Regions from separate parts of the Streptomyces araujoniae genome, predicted to be linked through region 1. Evidence: riboswitches for the same ligand, from Rfam matches in the RefSeq annotation. Region 1 holds a riboswitch; each other region holds the start of a gene.

What was found. A riboswitch is a leader RNA that binds a small molecule or an ion and turns the genes downstream of it on or off. The one in region 1 is predicted to bind cyclic di-AMP.
Region 2: it holds a riboswitch for cyclic di-AMP, as region 1 does, so the genes downstream of both, ACQ9ZG_RS32135 (transglycosylase SLT domain-containing protein) here and ACQ9ZG_RS12205 (transglycosylase family protein) in region 1, are expected to answer to the same signal.
Region 3: it holds a riboswitch for cyclic di-AMP, as region 1 does, so the genes downstream of both, ACQ9ZG_RS21285 (C40 family peptidase) here and ACQ9ZG_RS12205 (transglycosylase family protein) in region 1, are expected to answer to the same signal.
Region 4: it holds a riboswitch for cyclic di-AMP, as region 1 does, so the genes downstream of both, ACQ9ZG_RS29825 (LysM peptidoglycan-binding domain-containing M23 family metallopeptidase) here and ACQ9ZG_RS12205 (transglycosylase family protein) in region 1, are expected to answer to the same signal.

The regions. Positions count from the first base shown of each region.
Region 1 covers NZ_CP194070.1:2,882,839-2,887,143, forward strand. The annotation lists gene eno (phosphopyruvate hydratase) at 1-783, opposite strand, end outside; gene ACQ9ZG_RS12205 (transglycosylase family protein) at 1,142-1,858, opposite strand; cyclic di-AMP (ydaO/yuaA leader) riboswitch at 1,864-2,057, opposite strand; gene ACQ9ZG_RS12210 (transglycosylase family protein) at 2,349-3,401, opposite strand; gene ACQ9ZG_RS12215 (hypothetical protein) at 3,445-3,606, shown strand; gene ACQ9ZG_RS12220 (cytochrome P450 family protein) at 3,610-4,305, opposite strand, start outside.
Region 2 covers NZ_CP194070.1:7,606,341-7,610,645, reverse strand. The annotation lists gene ACQ9ZG_RS32140 (GMC oxidoreductase) at 1-805, opposite strand, end outside; gene ACQ9ZG_RS32135 (transglycosylase SLT domain-containing protein) at 964-1,803, opposite strand; cyclic di-AMP (ydaO/yuaA leader) riboswitch at 1,807-1,967, opposite strand; gene ACQ9ZG_RS32130 (FAD-dependent oxidoreductase) at 2,468-3,829, shown strand; gene ACQ9ZG_RS32125 (SpoIIE family protein phosphatase) at 3,884-4,305, opposite strand, start outside.
Region 3 covers NZ_CP194070.1:4,925,507-4,929,811, reverse strand. The annotation lists gene pcrA (DNA helicase PcrA) at 1-2,354, opposite strand, end outside; cyclic di-AMP (ydaO/yuaA leader) riboswitch at 2,624-2,790, shown strand; gene ACQ9ZG_RS21285 (C40 family peptidase) at 2,789-4,009, shown strand; gene ACQ9ZG_RS21280 (hypothetical protein) at 4,234-4,305, opposite strand, start outside.
Region 4 covers NZ_CP194070.1:6,997,254-7,001,558, reverse strand. The annotation lists gene ACQ9ZG_RS29835 (STM4011 family radical SAM protein) at 1-159, shown strand, start outside; gene ACQ9ZG_RS29830 (SGNH/GDSL hydrolase family protein) at 186-1,013, opposite strand; gene ACQ9ZG_RS29825 (LysM peptidoglycan-binding domain-containing M23 family metallopeptidase) at 1,185-2,186, opposite strand; cyclic di-AMP (ydaO/yuaA leader) riboswitch at 2,190-2,350, opposite strand; gene ACQ9ZG_RS29820 (tyrosine-protein phosphatase) at 2,762-3,574, shown strand; gene ACQ9ZG_RS29815 (DUF6126 family protein) at 3,579-3,755, opposite strand; gene ACQ9ZG_RS29810 (helix-turn-helix domain-containing protein) at 3,865-4,305, opposite strand, start outside.

The DNA of each region.
Region 1 (4,305 bases):
GCGGGACTTGCCCTCGAACTCGTAGACGCCGTCCTTGTAGAACTCGGACGCGGCGACGTCGAGCGCGAGCGCGATGTCGCGGCCCGGGACGTAACCGGCCTCCTTGATGGCCTCGACGATGAGGTCCAGGGCGGCGCGGTTGGACTCCAGGTTCGGGGCGAAGCCGCCCTCGTCACCGAGTCCGGTGGACAGGCCCTTGGTCTTGAGGACCTTCTTCAGCGTGTGGTAGACCTCCGCGCCCCAGCGCAGGGCCTCGGAGAAGGACTCCGCGCCGATCGGCGCGATCATGAACTCCTGGATGTCCACGTTGGAGTCGGCGTGCGAGCCGCCGTTCAGGATGTTCATCATCGGAACGGGCAGCAGGTGCGCGTTCGGGCCGCCGAGGTAGCGGAAGAGCGGCAGGTCGGATGCCTCGGAGGCGGCGTGGGCGACGGCGAGCGAGACGCCGAGGATGGCGTTCGCGCCGAGCGAGGCCTTGTTCTCGGTGGCGTCCAGGTCGAACATCGCCTGGTCGATGAGGCGCTGCTCGGTGGCGTCGTAGCCGACCAGCTCCGGGCCGATCTGCTCGATGACGGCGAGGACGGCCTTCTCGACACCCTTGCCCAGGTAGCGGTTGGGGTCACCGTCGCGAAGCTCGATGGCCTCGAACGCACCGGTGGAGGCGCCGGACGGAACAGCAGCACGGCCGGTGCTGCCGTCGTCGAGGCCGACCTCGACCTCGACCGTGGGGTTGCCCCGGGAGTCGAGGATTTCCCTGGCTACGACGACGTCGATGGACGGCACGAGGCATCTCCTTCTGGGATATGACACTGGTTGTGCAGGGTCACTGTGGCCTTGCGACACGAGCCTAACCGGCCCGGCCGCGTCAGTCGGCCGACCGCCCGCCTCCTGGGACGAAAAAGGACCCAAGGACCCGCATGACGGGACAAAACTCCAGAAATCTACTGGCCGGTAATAAGCGCTGCCGACAAGAGGTGAACGCATCCCCGGCCGGAGGAGCCCCTCGGACCCCGGGAACGCGGGCCCCCCACACGGACATGCCCCGGCCCGGCGCGCACGGGGGGAGTAGCGCGCCGGGCCGGGGAGCCGTGCGAGGGAGGGTGCCGCCGGACCCCCTCCCTCCGGGGAGGAGACGCTGCGGTTACTTCAGGTGCAGCTGCTGACCCGGGTAGATCAGGTCCGCGTCCTGGACGATGTCGTCGTTGAGCTTGAAGAGCTTGCTCCAGCCGCCCTTGACGCCTTCCTTCTGAGCGATCTTGCTCAGGGTGTCACCGGCCACGACCTTGTACTCGCCGTCGCCCTTCTTGACCTTCTTGCCGGTCGGCGTGGTGACGGTCTTCTTGGAGCTCTCGGCCTTGGGGGCGGCCGGGGCGGTGCGCTGCTCGCTGCGCGTGGTGGGCTGCTCGGCCTTGCGCTCGGGCTGCGCCTTCTGCGTCTTGGCGGTGGACTGGCCGGAGCCGGTGCTCACGCCCGGGTCCACGCCGTCGTTGGTGAGACCGCCGGCACCGGCGCAGGCCCAGGCGCCCGGACCCTGCATGTCGAGCAGGCGCTCGGCGGTGGCTATCTGCTGGCCCTTGGTGGCCAGGTCGGCGCGCGGGGCGTACTGCGTACCGCCGGCGGCGGCCCAGCTGGACTGCGAGAACTGCAGCCCGCCGTAGTAGCCGTTGCCGGTGTTGATGGACCAGTTGCCACCGGACTCGCACTGGGCGACGGCGTCCCAGGTGGAGACGGAGGCGGCGGAGGCGTTGGTGGCGCCCATCAGCGGGACGGCCACGGCGGCACCGGTGACGCCGACCAGGGTGGCGAGACGGGTGGCCTTGGACGGGCGGCGGTGCTTGCCCTTGCTGTTCAGCAGCATGGAACGAATCTCCTCACCGACGCCTACGAGGTGAGCTGTCGGGTTCGGACTGATGAGTTGCCCGGCCGCGCGACCTTGCGCGCGGCTTCACCCCAAGCCGGTCCCGTACGTTCCCGTCTCCGTCCTGGACGTCGACGAGGCCGTGCGGACCCGGCGGCCTACCTGGGTCCCCCGCTCCTGCCTACGGCGCTTTACGCGTCTGTTCCCTCCGACCGACGGCAGGATTCGGCGTGACGGTCGACGGGGCCCGCGGTGCGAGCGGCTCCGACCGTAAACACAGGCAACCCCGACATTCAAAGACGGACATAGCGCCCCAATCGAGGCTTACCGCCTGACCTTGACGGGCCGTTTCCGCAGGTCGGAGGGGATCTCCGCCGAGCGGGCGGCCATGACGTGCCAGTTGAAGCAAAGAGACCCATGTCTCACTTACGCATAAGTGGACATAGGCCTCTGAACTGCCCTCGATTTTGAGGTGTTTCGCCGGGTTCGATCAGTTGGCGGCAGGCGCCTCGGCGGCCTCGTCGGCGGTCTCGCCGGCCGCCGCACCGGCACCTTCCGCAGCGTCCTCGCCCAGCCCCAGGTCCAGGCTCTGGCCGGGAAGGATCAGGTCCGGGTCGGAGCCCAGAATGTCCTTGTTGGCCTCGTACAGGCCGGTCCACCCCTGGGGAAGTTCCTGTGCGTCAGCGATGGCCCAGAGGTTGTCGCCGGGCTGCACGGTGTACCCGCCCCCGGCGACCGCGCCGCCGTCCCGCGCGTCGCCCGCACCCCGCGAGGCGTGCCGGCCGGACTCACGGGGGCCGTCCTCGCCCACCGCCCCGGTCTCCTCGGGAGCCGGGGCGCCCCGGTGCTTGCCGCCGCCGGAGCGGTCGGGGATGGAGGGCCGGGAGGCGTCGGGGGAACCGGCCTCACCGGCCTTCCCGGTCTTCCCGGTGGCGGGCGGGGCGGAAGACTCACCGGAGGGGTCGAGCGCATCGCTGCCGCCGCCCGTCCCGTCCCCCTTCTCGCCCGTGCCGGTGCTGCCGGGCTTACCGCCCACGCCAGTTGAATCCTTTTCACCGGACTCTCCCGCTTCACCCTTTTCATCCGCTTCGTCCGCCGGAGCGGTCGTCGGGTCCTGGGTGGGGTCGGCGGAGGGCGTCGTACCGGGGTCGACGCCGGGCAGGCTGCCGTCCACCGCGAGGCCCGAGATGACCGCGCAGCTCGGCCACGCCTGCGGACCCTTGTCCGCCAGGACCTTCTCCGCGACGGCTATCTGCTGCGAGCGGCTGGCGAGGTCGGCCCGCTCCGCGTAGGCGGTGCCTCCGTACGCCGACCAGGTCTCCTGCGAGAACTGGAGCCCGCCGTAGTAGCCGTTGCCGAGGTCGGCACTCCACATGCCGCCGCTCTCGCACTCCGCGACCCGGTCCCAGGTGGTGGCGTCGGCCGCGTGTGCGCCGGTCGCGCCGAGGAGCGGAAGAGCGATGGCCGATCCGGTCACCCCTGCGGCGACGACGATGGCGGGTGCCTGACGAGGGCGGCGGTGTCTGCCGTTCGCGGAGCCCATGGAGTTTGCCTTCCGTGCGACTGACAAGCAGGAACTGAGGAGCATGAAGCTGATGCGCGTGGGCGTGGAGCCGTTGCGCGTGCGCGTGGCGCAGGTTGCGCAAGTGACGGACGGGCCAACGGTGAACGGCCGGCCGACGCGTCGAACCGTGAACCTAGCGGGACTCGAACGCATGTCACAAGTCGGTGCAGCGCAGATCACGTGAAAGTCACAGAGGTGACAGCGTGTCACCTTCCCCGAGCCGGCGTCCCGGCTCGAACTGCACCGGCAGCGTGCGCAGTCCACGCATGATGAGCCCGCCGCGCCAGCGCAAATCGGCAGGTTCTGCCGCAAGTCGCAGGCCAGGAAGGCGTTTCAGCAGCGTCGCGACCGCCGCCTGGCCCTCCAGCCGGGCCAGCGGCGCTCCCAGGCAGTAATGGATTCCGTGACCGTAGCCGAGATGCTGATTGTCACTCCGTGACAGATCGAGCGTGTCCGGATCCGTGAACCGCTCCGGGTCCCGGTCCGCCGCCGCCAGCACCACCAACACCGGATCCCCGGCCGCGATCTCCTGCCCGCCGAGCGTCAGCGCCTCGGTGGCGTACCGCCAGGTCGCCAGCTCCACCGGCCCGTCGAACCGGAGCAGCTCCTCGATCCCGGTGGCCAGCAGCGCACTCTCGCCGGCTGCCAGCGACTCTTCGAGCCGGGCGCGCTGTTCGGGATGGCGCAGCAGGGCGTACGTACCGTTCCCGATCAGATTGACCGTCGTCTCGAACCCGGCGAAGAGCAGGATGAACGCCATCGCCGCGGCCTCGTTCTCGGTGAGGTGCTCGCCGTGGTCGCTGGCCCGGATCAGCCCGGAGATCAGGTCGTCGCCGGGGTTCTCCCGCTTCCGGTGGATGAGTTCGGCGAGATAGCCGCGCAT
Region 2 (4,305 bases), 4.7 Mb from region 1:
TGCCGTAGTTGTTGCCGTAGAGGATCTCGGCGTCCAGCGCTGATCTCGGTACGGTCCCGGCGGCCTCCTGCTTCATGTAGTCCCAGTCGTAGACGGCGGGGACGAAGAGGAAGGGGAAGCCGGCGCGCTGGGCGTGCTTCCGGCCGACCCTCGCGTACTGGTAGCAGTCGACCGTGTCGAACCAGGCGGGGTCGATGGTGGAGACCCCGAGGTCGGCGTTGGCCCGGGGGTAGTAGGTGCGGTACATCTCGCCGGCGTCCACCGTCGGGAGGACGGCGGCGAAGTTCTCCCGCTTCGGGGTGACGGCCATGCCGCCGTTGACCAGCGAGCCGCCGCCGACGCCACGCCCCTGGTAGACGGTGATGCCGGCGAACTCCTCGGCGTCCAGGATCCCGGTGTAGCGGTTGACCTGTCTGTCGATCGGGAAGCCGAGGAAGTTGCTCAGCGGCTGCTTGGTCCGGGTGCGCAGCCAGAACGAGCGGTCGTCGGGCCGGGTGGTGTTGGCGAAGATCTTGCCGTCCGCGCCCGGGGTGTCCCAGGCCATGCCCATCTCGACCATGTGCACGTCCGTACCGGCCTGGGCGAGCCGGAGCGCGGCCACCGAGCCGCCGTAGCCGGTGCCGACGACCAGCACCGGCACATGGGCTCCGGAGCCGATGGGGGCCGCCGCCGTACGGGGCGCGGCCCAGACCGGGGCGGTGGGCCCGGCGAGCGCCGCGACCCCCAGAAGAGAACCTGTTCCCGTGATGAAACGTCGACGGGAGACGCCTTTCGAGACGTCGTTGTGCTGGACAGTGTCGCCCATATGACCTACCTCACTCTCGGCAGAATGCAACAGGTTCTACTGCTGATCGCGTGGTAAGTCACGAGAAACTTGGGGGTAACTTCCCGGCACGCGAGAGGGGCCCCGGACCGTGCGGTCCGGGGCCCCTCGGGCTGTCGTACGCCGGGTGCGCCCGGTGATCAGTAGGCGCCGAAGACGTTGTCGATCGAGCCGTAGCGGTCCGCGGCGTAGTTGCACGCGGCGACGATGTTGGCGACCGGGTCGTAGCTGTCGGTCGAGGTGCCGGGCACGTGGTAGGCGCGGAAGGTCGGGTCGATGACCTGGAGCAGCCCCTTGGACGGGGTGCCCTTGGCCGCGTTGGAGTCCCAGTTGTTGATCGCGTTCGGGTTGCCCGAGGACTCGCGGATGATGTTGCGGTGGATGCCCTCGTAGCTGCCGGGGATGCCGTGCTGGGCCATGACCGCCAGCGACTCCTTGATCCAGCCGTCGAGGTCGTTGGTGTACGCGGTCGGGGCGGCGGCGGCCGGGGCAGCCTGGGCGGCGGGGGCGGCGGCACGCGCGGAGCGGTCGGCACGCTCGGCCGAGGCGGCGCGGTCGGCGGTCGGGGCCGACTTGCCGGCCTTTCCGGCCTTGGCGTCTGACGGGGCGGCAGCCTTGGCGCCGACGGTGAGGGTGATACCCGGGTGAATAAGGTGCGGGTTCTCCCCGATGACCTTCCGGTTGCCTTCGTAGAGCTTCTTCCAGCCGCCGCTGACGGAATAGTCGCGGGCGATCTTGGAAAGCGATTCGCCGGACACCACGGAATGCTTGGCGGGCGCGGCCTTCGTCACGGAATTCGCCTGGGCGGTCACGGAGACGGATGTTACGGCCTTTTCCGCGACGGACGGAGCGGGGGCGGCGGAGGCGGTGGTGGCGCCGAGGACGGGAAGGGCCAGAACGGCTCCACCCGTGGTCACGGCGGCGATGCCACGGCCCAGCGAGACGGACTTGGGACGGCGGTGCTTACCCGGTGCGGGCATGGGGAATTTCCTCTCCGGCGCCTACGGGGTGAGCTGTCGGGTTCAGACGGGAGATGTCTGGCCGCACGGGACGTGCGACTTCACCCCTAGCCGCTCCGGAGACCGGATCGGCGACTTACCTGGGTCCCCCGCTCCTGCCGTACGTGAGTGGGTTGCGGATTCCCGGACGGCGGCAGGATTCGGCGTTCCATCCGGATTGACCGTGACCGTAGGCGAAAAACATCGGGCGGAACAAGCCCCGAATTCCGGATCTTCTTTTTCCGCAAGATCGAATGAGCGGAATTCCCGGCCGGCCCGGTTCCGTCACGGCGTCAACTCTCTTCACGGAGAAGGGAACCGAACGCTCCGCTTCTGCGTCCGCACCCCCGGGACGTGACGCTCACCACTCCGGGCGGAGGCGGCCGGAACGGGTAAGGCCAAAGCGACCCAAGGCACCCAATGGCCCTTTTATGGAATTCGGTAATCAAAGACCCAAATCACCCATAACGACCCGAAGAAACGGACTTATCGGGCGGTTCCGTAGGGTGGGTCGGGAGCCTCACGCGGCCTTGGCTTACCGTGTGGGGTGGACACTAGTAAGCCCACCCTTACTTGCCGCGTACTCTGTAACCTGCCCGACCTGCCTGACCTGCCCGCGTTCGCCCGCCTTAAGGATCAACACGCCATGACACGCCCCGTCCGCGTCGCCATTGTCGGAGCCGGCCCCGCCGGTATCTACGCTGCGGACGCGCTGCTCAAATCCGAGGTCTGCCAGGACCCGGGTGTCTCGATCGACCTGTTCGAGCGCATGCCCGCTCCCTTCGGCCTGATCCGCTACGGAGTGGCCCCCGACCACCCCCGGATCAAGGGCATCGTCAAGGCGCTGCACCAGGTGCTGGACAAGCCGCAGATCCGTCTCTTCGGCAACGTCAGCTACCCGAACGACATCGACCTGGACGACCTGCGCTCCTTCTACGACGCGGTGATCTTCTCCACCGGCGCCGAGGCCGACCGGGCGCTGGACATCCCCGGCATCGGGCTGGACGGCTCCTACGGCGCGGCCGAGTTCGTCTCCTGGTACGACGGCCACCCCGAGGTCCCGCGCACCTGGCCGCTGACCGCCGAGAAGGTCGCCGTCCTCGGCGTCGGCAACGTGGCGCTGGACGTGGCCCGGGTGCTGGCCAAGACGGCGGACGAGCTGCTGCCGACCGAGATCCCGGACAACGTGTACCAGGGCCTCAAGGCGAACAAGGCGCTGGAGGTGCATGTGTTCGGGCGGCGTGGCCCGGCGCAGGCCAAGTTCAGCCCGATGGAGCTGCGGGAGCTGGACCACTCCCCCAACATCGAGGTCATCGTCAACCCCGAGGACATCGACTACGACGAGGGCTCCATCGCCACCCGGCGGGAGAACAAGCAGGCCAACATGGTCGCGCAGACCCTGGAGAACTGGGCGATCCGCGATACCGGCGACCGTCCGCACAAGCTCTTCCTGCACTTCTTCGAGTCCCCGGTCGAGATCCTCGGCGAGGACGGCAAGGTCACCGCGCTGCGCACCGAGCGCACCGAGCTGGACGGCACCGGCAACGTCCGGGGCACCGGCAGGTTCACCGACTGGGAGATGCAGAGCGTCTACCGGGCCGTCGGCTACTACTCGGAGGAACTGCCCAAGCTCCCCTTCGACGTGGCCTCCGGCACGGTCCCGCACGAGGCGGGCCGGGTCGTCTCCGGCGACGAGCACATGGCCTCGGTCTACGTCACCGGCTGGATCAAGCGCGGCCCGATCGGTCTGATCGGCCACACCAAGGGCGACGCCAACGAGACGGTCGCCTGCCTCCTGGAGGACCTCGCCGCCGGACGGCTGCCCGAGCCGGCGACGCCCGCCCCGGAGGCCGTGGAGGCCTTCCTGGAGAGCCGGAACGTCCGCTACACGACGTGGGAGGGCTGGCACCGGCTGGACGCCCACGAGCAGGCGCTCGGCGCGGCCCAGGGCCGTGAGCGGATCAAGGTCGTGGAGCGCGAGGGCATGCTGGACGCCTCGGGCGCGTGATCCTCACGGCACCGGCCCCGTACGGGCACCTGACCTGTACGGGGCCGGTGCCCGTCAGGCCGGGTCCGGGGTGCTCCTCGCGCCGCCGGGACCCGGCCCGCGGAAGGTCCGCCACAGGCCGGGCGGGGCGGTTCCGGGAGCCGGTGGCGGCGGCTTCCGCGGCGGGTGCGTCCAGCGGGCCGCCAGCAGCAGGGCGATGTCGTCGGGGCGGTCCGTGGCCTGCCGGGCCTCCCCGATCACCCGGTTCGCGGTCTCGGCCAGCGGCGCGGAGCCGACCCCCTCGATCGTGGCGCGCAGCCGTTCGATGCCCTCGTCGATGTCGGTCCCGGGGCGCTCGATGAGCCCGTCGGTGAAGAGGGCCAGCATGGCGCCGGGTGCGAGGGTCAGCTCGGTGACCGGGTAGGTCGCCTGCCCGTCGATGCCGAGCACGATGCCGCCGGGCAGGTCGAGCACCTCGGTCCGGCCGTCGGCGTGGC
Region 3 (4,305 bases), 2.0 Mb from region 1:
GCGCCCTCGACGGCCACCACCGTGCCCAGGCCGAACTGGTCGTGCGTGACCCGGTCCCCCACCGCCAGCGAGACCGTCGGCTTCTCCGTGGAGCGCCGGGTGGCGAAGCCCGAGGGGCCGGAGCGCGAGCGCGAGGAGGAGAGCGAGGACGTGATGCCCGAGGTGGGGCCGGCCGGGGCGGCCATCGGGCCCTTGCGCTTCCAGTCCAGGTGCGTTTCCGGGATCTCCTCCAGGAACCGCGAGGGCGGGTTGTACGAGGGCTGTCCCCAGGCGCTGCGCATGGCGGCCCGGGTCAGATAGAGCCGCTCGCGGGCGCGGGTGATGCCGACATAGGCGAGACGGCGCTCCTCCTCCAGCTCCTTGGTCTGGCCGAGGGCCCGCATGTGCGGGAAGACGCCGTCCTCCAGGCCGGTGAGGAAGACGACCGGGAACTCCAGGCCCTTCGCCGTGTGCAGGGTCATCAGCGTGATGACGCCGGAGCCGTCCTCGTCCTCGTCGGGGATCTGGTCGGAGTCGGCCACCAGCGCGACCTTCTCCAGGAACTCCGCGAGCGTGCCCGCGCCCTCCTCCTCGCCGCGCTCCTGCTCGAATTCGAGGGCGACGGCGGCGAGTTCCTGGAGGTTCTCGATACGGGTCTCGTCCTGCGGGTCCGTGGAGGCCTGGAGCTCGGCCAGATAGCCCGTGCGCTCCAGCACGGCTTCCAGCACGACGGCGGGCCCGGCGCCGGACTCGACGATCGTGCGCAGCTCCTCCATCAGCGTGTTGAACCGCTTGACGGCGTTGGAGGAGCGGGCCGCCATGCCGTACGCCTCGTCGACGCGGCGCAGCGCCTGCGGGAAGGAGATCTTCTCGCGCATCGACAGGGCGTCGATCATGGCCTCGGCGCGGTCCCCGATGCCGCGCTTGGGCACGTTGAGGATGCGGCGGAGCGGGACGGTGTCCTCGGGGTTGGCGAGGACGCGGAGGTAGGCCAGGACGTCCCGGACCTCCTTGCGCTCGTAGAACCGCACGCCGCCGACGACCTTGTAGGGCAGGCCGACCCGGATGAAGATCTCCTCGAAGACACGGGACTGGGCGTTGGTCCGGTAGAAGACGGCGACATCGCCCGCCTTGGCGTCGCCCTTGTCGGTGAGGCGGTCGATCTCGTCGGCGACGAACTGGGCCTCGTCGTGCTCGGTGTCCGCGACGTAGCCGGTGATGCGGGCGCCGGAGCCGGCGTTGGTCCAGAGGTTCTTCGGGCGGCGGCTCTCGTTGCGCTCGATGACGGCGTTGGCGGCGGAGAGGATCGTCTGTGTGGAGCGGTAGTTCTGCTCCAGGAGGATCGTCGTCGCGTCCGGGTAGTCCTCCTCGAACTGGAGGATGTTGCGGATGGTGGCGCCGCGGAAGGCGTAGATCGACTGGTCCGCGTCACCCACCACGCACAGCTCGGCGGGGGCGTCGGACGCCTCCCCGGAGGGGCCGACCAGCTCCCGAACCAGCGTGTACTGGGCGTGGTTGGTGTCCTGGTACTCGTCGACCAGGACGTGGCGGAAGCGGCGGCGGTAGTGCTCGGCCACGTCCGGGAAGGCCTGGAGGAGGTGGACTGTCGTCATGATGATGTCGTCGAAGTCCAGGGCGTTGGCCTCGCGCAGGCGGGCCTGGTAGAGCGTGTACGCCTGGGCGAGGGTCTTCTCGAAGCCGTCCGCCGCCTGTCCGGCGAAGGTCTCCTCGTCGATCAGCTCGTTCTTGAGGTTGGAGACCTTGGCGGTGAAGGACTTCGGCGGATAGCGCTTGGGGTCCAGGTCCAGATCGCGGCAGACCAGGGCCATCAGGCGCTTGGAGTCGGCGGCGTCGTAGATCGAGAACGACGAGGTGAAGCCGAGCTTCTTCGACTCGCGGCGCAGGATGCGGACGCACGCGCTGTGGAAGGTCATCACCCACATGGCGTTGGCGCGCGGGCCCACCAGCTGCTCGACGCGCTCCTTCATCTCGCCCGCGGCCTTGTTGGTGAAGGTGATCGCGAGGATCTGCCCCGGGTGGACCCCGCGCTCGGCCAGCAGGTGGGCGATGCGGTGGGTGAGCACCCGGGTCTTGCCGGAACCGGCCCCGGCGACGATGAGCAGCGGGCAGCCGGCGTGCACGACGGCGGCGCGCTGCTCGGTGTTCAGCCCGTCGAGCAGTGCGGCGGAGTCGATGACCGGGCGCGGGTGACCGTCCCGGTAGTACCCGTCCCGGGGAGGCGGGGGCGCGTCGAAGACGCCCTCGAAGAGTCCCTCCGGCACCGCTTCGGGTGCGTGCTCCTCGGGGGGCGGCGGCGGGCCGTCCTCCGCGGGCTGGAGGCCGGTCAGGAAGTTGTCGTCAAAGAGGCTGCTCATCGCCCTCCGAGTCTAGGGGGCCGCACCGACAACGTTCGGCCGAAGGCCGCAAGCGGCCACCGGCACGGGCGTCCGCCCCGTACGGACGGAGAGCGGACGTCCACGTTCCGTGAAGGAGCAGCCGGTCGGAGGGGGTGCAGGTTCCGGCCGGGGAGAAGGTCACGAAAATGTATCGGGCATATCGCTCATCCTCCTTCCCAGCGGCGGGCCGCGTTGGCTAGCGTGCTCGGTCAGGTGATCCGTAGCTCCCTGAGGCGAACCGCGTCTCACGGTCACCTCTGCCGAATCCGTGCTGCCCTCGCGGCGGTTCGGAACCGGGGACCCACACGCAGAACCGGGGTGAATCGGTCCGTGCCCGCGCAGGCGGACCGTAGGACAGCCTTCCGTTCCGTCCGAACCCGACAGCTAACCCGGTAGGCGGTCCACGGAAGGAGATGCCGGTCTTGGCATCGCATCGCAAGCCGCGTACGAAGGTGCGCACGACCACCCCCGCCGTCGGGTTCACGACGGCCGCGCTCGCCTCCGTGACGCTGCTCTCCACGCAGAACGCGACGGCGGCGCCCGCCGAGCCGAGGCCGGCCATCGAGGACGTGCAGAAGAAGGTCGACGAGCTGTACCGGCAGGCGGGCAGCGCGACCCAGCAGTACAACCGGGCGAAGGCCGCCTCCACCACCCAGCGGGCCAAGGTCGACACGCTGCTCTCCGACGTGGCGAAGCGGACCGAGCGGATCAACGAGGCGCGCCGGGAGCTGGGCGCCTACGCGGCCGCGCAGTACCGCACCGGCGGCATCGCGCCCACCGCGACCTTCTTCCTGGCGGACGACCCGCAGGGGTACTTCGACCAGAGCCGGCTGATGAGCCGGGCGACCGAGCGGCAGCAGAAGGCCGTCGACGACTTCCGCACGCAGCAGGCCGAGGCCTCGAAGAAGCGCGCGGAGGCCGTGAAGAGCCTGGAGAAGCTGACCGAGACGCAGACCGCGCTGCGCACCGGCAAGCAGACCGTGCAGACCAAGCTGGCCGAGGCCCGGGCGCTGCTGTCGCGGCTGACCGCCGAGGAGAAGGCGCGGCTGGCGGAGCTGGAGCGGAAGAAGGAGGCCGAGGCCCGGGAGAAGGCGGAGCGGCTGGCCGCCCGCCAGGCGGCCGAGGCCAAGGAGCGCGAGGCGGCGGAGAAGAAGGCCCGCGAGGAGGCCGCGAAGGAGTCCGCCGAGGCCGGTGGCTCCGGTTCTGGCTCCGGCAGCGGTACGGGGACGGGGACGAGCCCGGGGTCCGGTACGGGTACGGGGGCCGGGACGGGCAGCGGTTACGCGGCCAAGGCCGAGAAGGTGCTGGCCTTCGCCCGCGCCCAGATCGGGAAGCCGTACGTGTGGGGGGCGACGGGCCCGTCCTCGTACGACTGCTCGGGGCTGACCAAGGCGGCCTGGCGGGAGGCGGGGGTCACCCTGCCCCGGACCACCTGGGACCAGGTGAAGGTCGGCACCCGCGTCGCCACGTCGGACCTCCAGCCGGGTGACCTGGTCTTCTTCTACGACGACATCAGCCACGTCGGCATCTACAAGGGCGACGGGATGATGATCCACGCGCCGAAGCCGGGGGCGAACGTGCGCGAGGAGTCGATCTACTACATGCCGATCTACGGCAGCGTGCGCCCGGCGTAGCGCACGTCGGCCGGGGCGGGCCTCACGCCTCCCCGCCCCGGCCTATCGGGCTCCGGGAGCCTCTCGGGCCCCGGGAAGTTCTCAGGCCCCGGGCGCCGGGGACCCCAGGCCCCTCAGGCGCTCCTCAGGAGCCACCCGGGCCCCTTGGGCACCCCCAGATCCCTCAGGTCCCTCAGCCATCCCGGTCGCCCAGGCCCCTCAGTGCCCCTGGCCTCTCAGACCCCTCAGGTCCAGAGCGTGGCGATGAAGATGTTGGCGACCGTCAGTCCGCCGACCGCCGCGAACGCGCCCTTCTC
Region 4 (4,305 bases), 4.1 Mb from region 1:
CACCTGGAGACGCTGCCGCTGTACGACGTCTTCGCGGGCGGTGTGCTGGAGCGGATACCGGCCGGGCCGGGCGGGGGCCCGGCGCCGGACGGACCCCTGGTCCCGGGCCCGACCCGGCGTACGCTCCCCCTGCTGAACCCTGAGCCCCTGAATCCCTGAGAACCCGAGCCCCTGGGCACCTGCTGCTACAGCGGCAGCAGGTCCGGGCGCTTGGCCTCGACGTGGTCGCCGGACGACTCGCCGCGCAGCCGCCGCCCGATCCACGGCACGAGGTACTCCCGCGCCCACTGGATGTTGTCGCGCCCCTCGTGGAAGGTGCTGCGCTGGGCCTGCGGCGGCCAGGGCTGGTCCGGGTCGGCCGGGACGTCGTGGCCGAGGACCTGGGCGGCGCGCAGCGCGACCCGGGTGTGGCCCTCGGGCGAGAGGTGGAGCCGGTCGGCGTCCCAGGCGCGCCGGTCCTGCACCGAGCGCAGCGACCACAGGTCGAGCACCGGGCAGCGGTAGCGGTCCGCGATGGCCCGGAGGTGGACGTTGTACGTGGCGATCTTGCCCCGCATATGGCGCAGCACCGGGACGCCCCGGGTGTCGAAGCCGGTGGTGATCATGACGGAGCCGACCGCCTCGGTCAGCTCCGCGACGGCCTTCTCGTACCGCTCGGCCAGGTCGTCGGGGTCGGTGCCGGGCCGGATGATGTCGTTGCCGCCCGCGCAGAAGCTGACCAGGTCGGGGGCCAGCTCCTTGGCGCGGGGGATCTGCTCCTCGACGATCTGGTCGAGGAGGCGTCCGCGTACGGCGAGATTGGCGTAGCGGAAATTCCCGTGCCGGGTCTCGTCCGGGTTCGTCGCCGCGTCGGGGGCGGGGAGCCGGTCGGCGAGGAGAACCGCGAACCGGTCCGCCCAGCCGACAAAGGTGCCGTCGGGGCCGGGGTCTCCGACGCCTTCGGTGAAACTGTCCCCGATCGCCGCGTACGACCCGATGGTGTTCTGCTGCTGGGTTCTCGAATCGTCTGCCACAAGCACATATCCTGCACCGTTCAATGTGACCTACGCGACCGTAATACGGGGTTGACGGGTGGTGACATAGACCACCCGGTCTGATTTGGGTAAAGCCGGAATAAGTAGAGGGCGGTGTGCCACAGCACACCGCCCTCGATCACTTCACGCCCGGTGCGGGCCGCCCTCGGGTCAGAGGGAGACGCCGTGCTGGCGCAGGTAGGCGACCGGGTCGACGTCCGAGCCGTAGCTCGGGCCGGTGCGGACCTCGAAGTGGAGGTGCGGACCGGTGGAGTTGCCGGTGGAGCCGGAGAGGCCGATCTGCTGGCCGCCGGTGACGGTCTGGCCGGTGGAGACGTTCAGCGAGGACTGGTGGGCGTACTGGGAGTACATGCCGTCCGCGTGGCGGATGACGACCTCGTTGCCGTACGAACCGCTCCAGCCTGCCGAGACCACGGTGCCCGGGCCGATGGCGCGGACGGGGGTGCCGGAGGCGGCGCGGAAGTCGGCACCGGTGTGGTAGCCGCTGGACCAGCTGGAGCCGGAGGCGCGGTACTGGGTGGTGACCTGGGCGCTGTCCAGCGGGGCGGTCCAGCCGGAGCCGGTGGACTGCGAGGCGCCGGTCTGGGTGGTGGCACCGCTCCGCTTCTGCGCGGCGTCCGACTCGTCGGCCGAGATGGTGTCGCCCTTGGGCGCCTGCTCGGCCTTCTTCGGCGCGGCCTTGGGGGCGGCCTTCTTCTCGGCCTTCGGGGCGGACCTGGGCGCCGGGGCGGCCTTCTTGGCCTCGGAGGGCGCGGCGGAGCCGGCGGCCTTGGCGCCGAGGGTGAGCTTCATGCCCGGGAAGATCAGGCTGGGGTTCTCGCCGACGGTGGAGCGGTTGTCCTGGTACAGCTTCTGCCAGCCGCCCTTGAGCTGGTGCTCGGCGGCGATCTTCGCGAGGTAGTCGCCGGAGACGACGGAGTACGTCTTCGGGGCGGCCTTCGCCTTGGCGGGCGCGGCCTGCGGGGCGGCGGCCGGCACGACCGCGGCCGTGGCGGCGGCGGGCTTGACGGCCGGGGCGGCCTTCTCCGCTGCGTGGGCGCCGGTGGCGCCGATCAGCGGGAGGGCGAGTACGGCGCCGCCGGTGCCCGCGGCGAGGACGCCGCGGGTGATCGGGCCGGACTTGGGACGGCGGTGCTTACCCTGTGCGGGCATGGGGAAGTTCCTCTCCGGCGCCTGCGAGGTGAGCTGTCGGGTTCGGGCTGGAGATGCCCGGCCGCTGGATGGCGGCTTCACCCCTAGCCGGTCCGGATCGCTCCGGGCCGGCGGCTTACCTGGTTCCCCCGCTCCTGCCACACGTGAGTGGGTGGGTGCGAATTCCGGGCGGCGGCAGGATTAGGCGGTCCGTCCGGATTGACGGTGACCGTAAACGAGTCAGGACGACGGGAACAAGCCGTCGGTTGCCTCCCGGAATCATCGATTCAATTCCGCCCCGGATTTCCCGTCACACTCCGTGGATTACGGATCTTGGCTTTCCGTACGGATCCCGGGAAAACGACCGGGCTCCGTCGCCACGGTCCGTCACGGATATGATCCCGCTCACCTAGGGAATCCCATCTCCCCCATTAGCGGGGCATGTTCTGCGAAATGCACCAATACGGACATGCCGTCGGCACCACTTCTGACACTCCGTCATCCGGCCCATGATTTTCGGCCGAATCGATGTCGTATCGTCACAGGAGCGCCCTCGCCGGAGAGCCGCGCCGACGCCAGAGACTTCAGGAGCCACCGTGACGCAGCAGGTGCCGCAGGTCCCGCCGACCGAGACCGCACTGAACGGAGTCCGCAACTTCCGCGACGTGGGCGGGCTCCCCACCACGGACGGGCGGCGCACCGCCTTCGGCCGGCTCTACCGCAGCGGCCACCTGGCACACGCCACCGCCGAGGACGCGGCCTTCCTCTCCGGGCTCGGGCTGCACACCGTCTTCGACTTCCGCAACTCCGCCGACCACCAGCTCGACGGATACGACATCGAGTTGGCCGGTGTCCGCAATGTCAGCATTCCGCTCTCGGATCCGGCCGACGGAGCCGAGTTCTGGCGGCTGGTGCGCGACGGGAACATCGAGCAGCTGCGCTCGATCCTGGCCGGCGGCAAGGGCACCGAGCGGATGCTCCACATGTACCGCGCGACCATCGTGGACCGCACCGCCGAGCACAGCCGCGTCCTCCACGCCCTGGCGGAGGACAGCGTTCCGGCCCTGATGCACTGCGCGGCGGGCAAGGACCGGGCGGGGCTGTCGATCGCGGTCTCGCTGCTCGCGGTCGGCGTCGAGCGCGAGGCGATCGAGGCGGACTACCTCAAGTCCAACGACCCGCACCGCCGGTACAAGGTGAAGCGCACGGACATGTCCGCGACGGGGATGTCCCCCGAGGTGATGGAGCTGCTCAACCCGCTCTTCGGGGCCCAGTCCTCCTACCTCGCGGCGGCGTTCACGGCCATCGACGAGACCTGGGGCTCGACGGACCGCTATCTCTCGGAGGGACTGGGCGTCTCCGCCGCCACCCGGGAGCGGCTGCGCGAGCGCCTGCTCGACCAGGGCTGAGCGGCTACTCCGCGCCCGCCACCATGAAGAGCAGGTAGAGGAAGGCCGCGATCACATGGCCGACCACCAGGTAGGCGATGAGGCGGATCACCAGACCGCGCGGCATCCGGCGCTCCTGCGCGTCCTTCGTGGCCTTAGGCCGCCGGGGACTCAGCGGGTCGTAGTGTTCGGAATCGGACATGACGGTCCTCTCTGCCGGTCTCACGGCCGGTGGGTACGAAGGGTCCGGAGGTACGGGGGTCCGGAGCGCGGAGGTCCGCAGGTGTGCGGGGCCGCGGTGGTACGCGGGGTCAGCGCGCGTGGAGGGCGTTGCCGAGGCACAGCTCGGCCGCGGGGCTCTGGAGCAGGGAGTGGACGAAGAGCAGCTCCGCCCCGCCGCGGTCCAGGGCCGCGATCCGGTGCGGGGTGAGCGAGTCGAAGTGGGCGCTGTCGCCCGGGTCCAGATCGTGCACGGTCTCCCCCAGCGCGACCCGCAGCCGTCCGCCGACGACGTACAGCCACTCCTCACCGGGGTGCACGCGGACCAGGTCGCCCTGGGCGCCGTACGGGACACGGACCCGCAGCGCCTGCATGGCGCGGCCGGGGCTGCCGGCCCGGCGGTACATCCAGCCGTCGGCCTCGGCGCCCTCGAAGGCTCCGCCCCGGATGACCGCGTCGCGCTCGGGGGGCTTCTCGCCGAGCAGCTCGGAGACCGTCGTACCGTAGATACGGGCCAGGCCCAGCAGCATCGG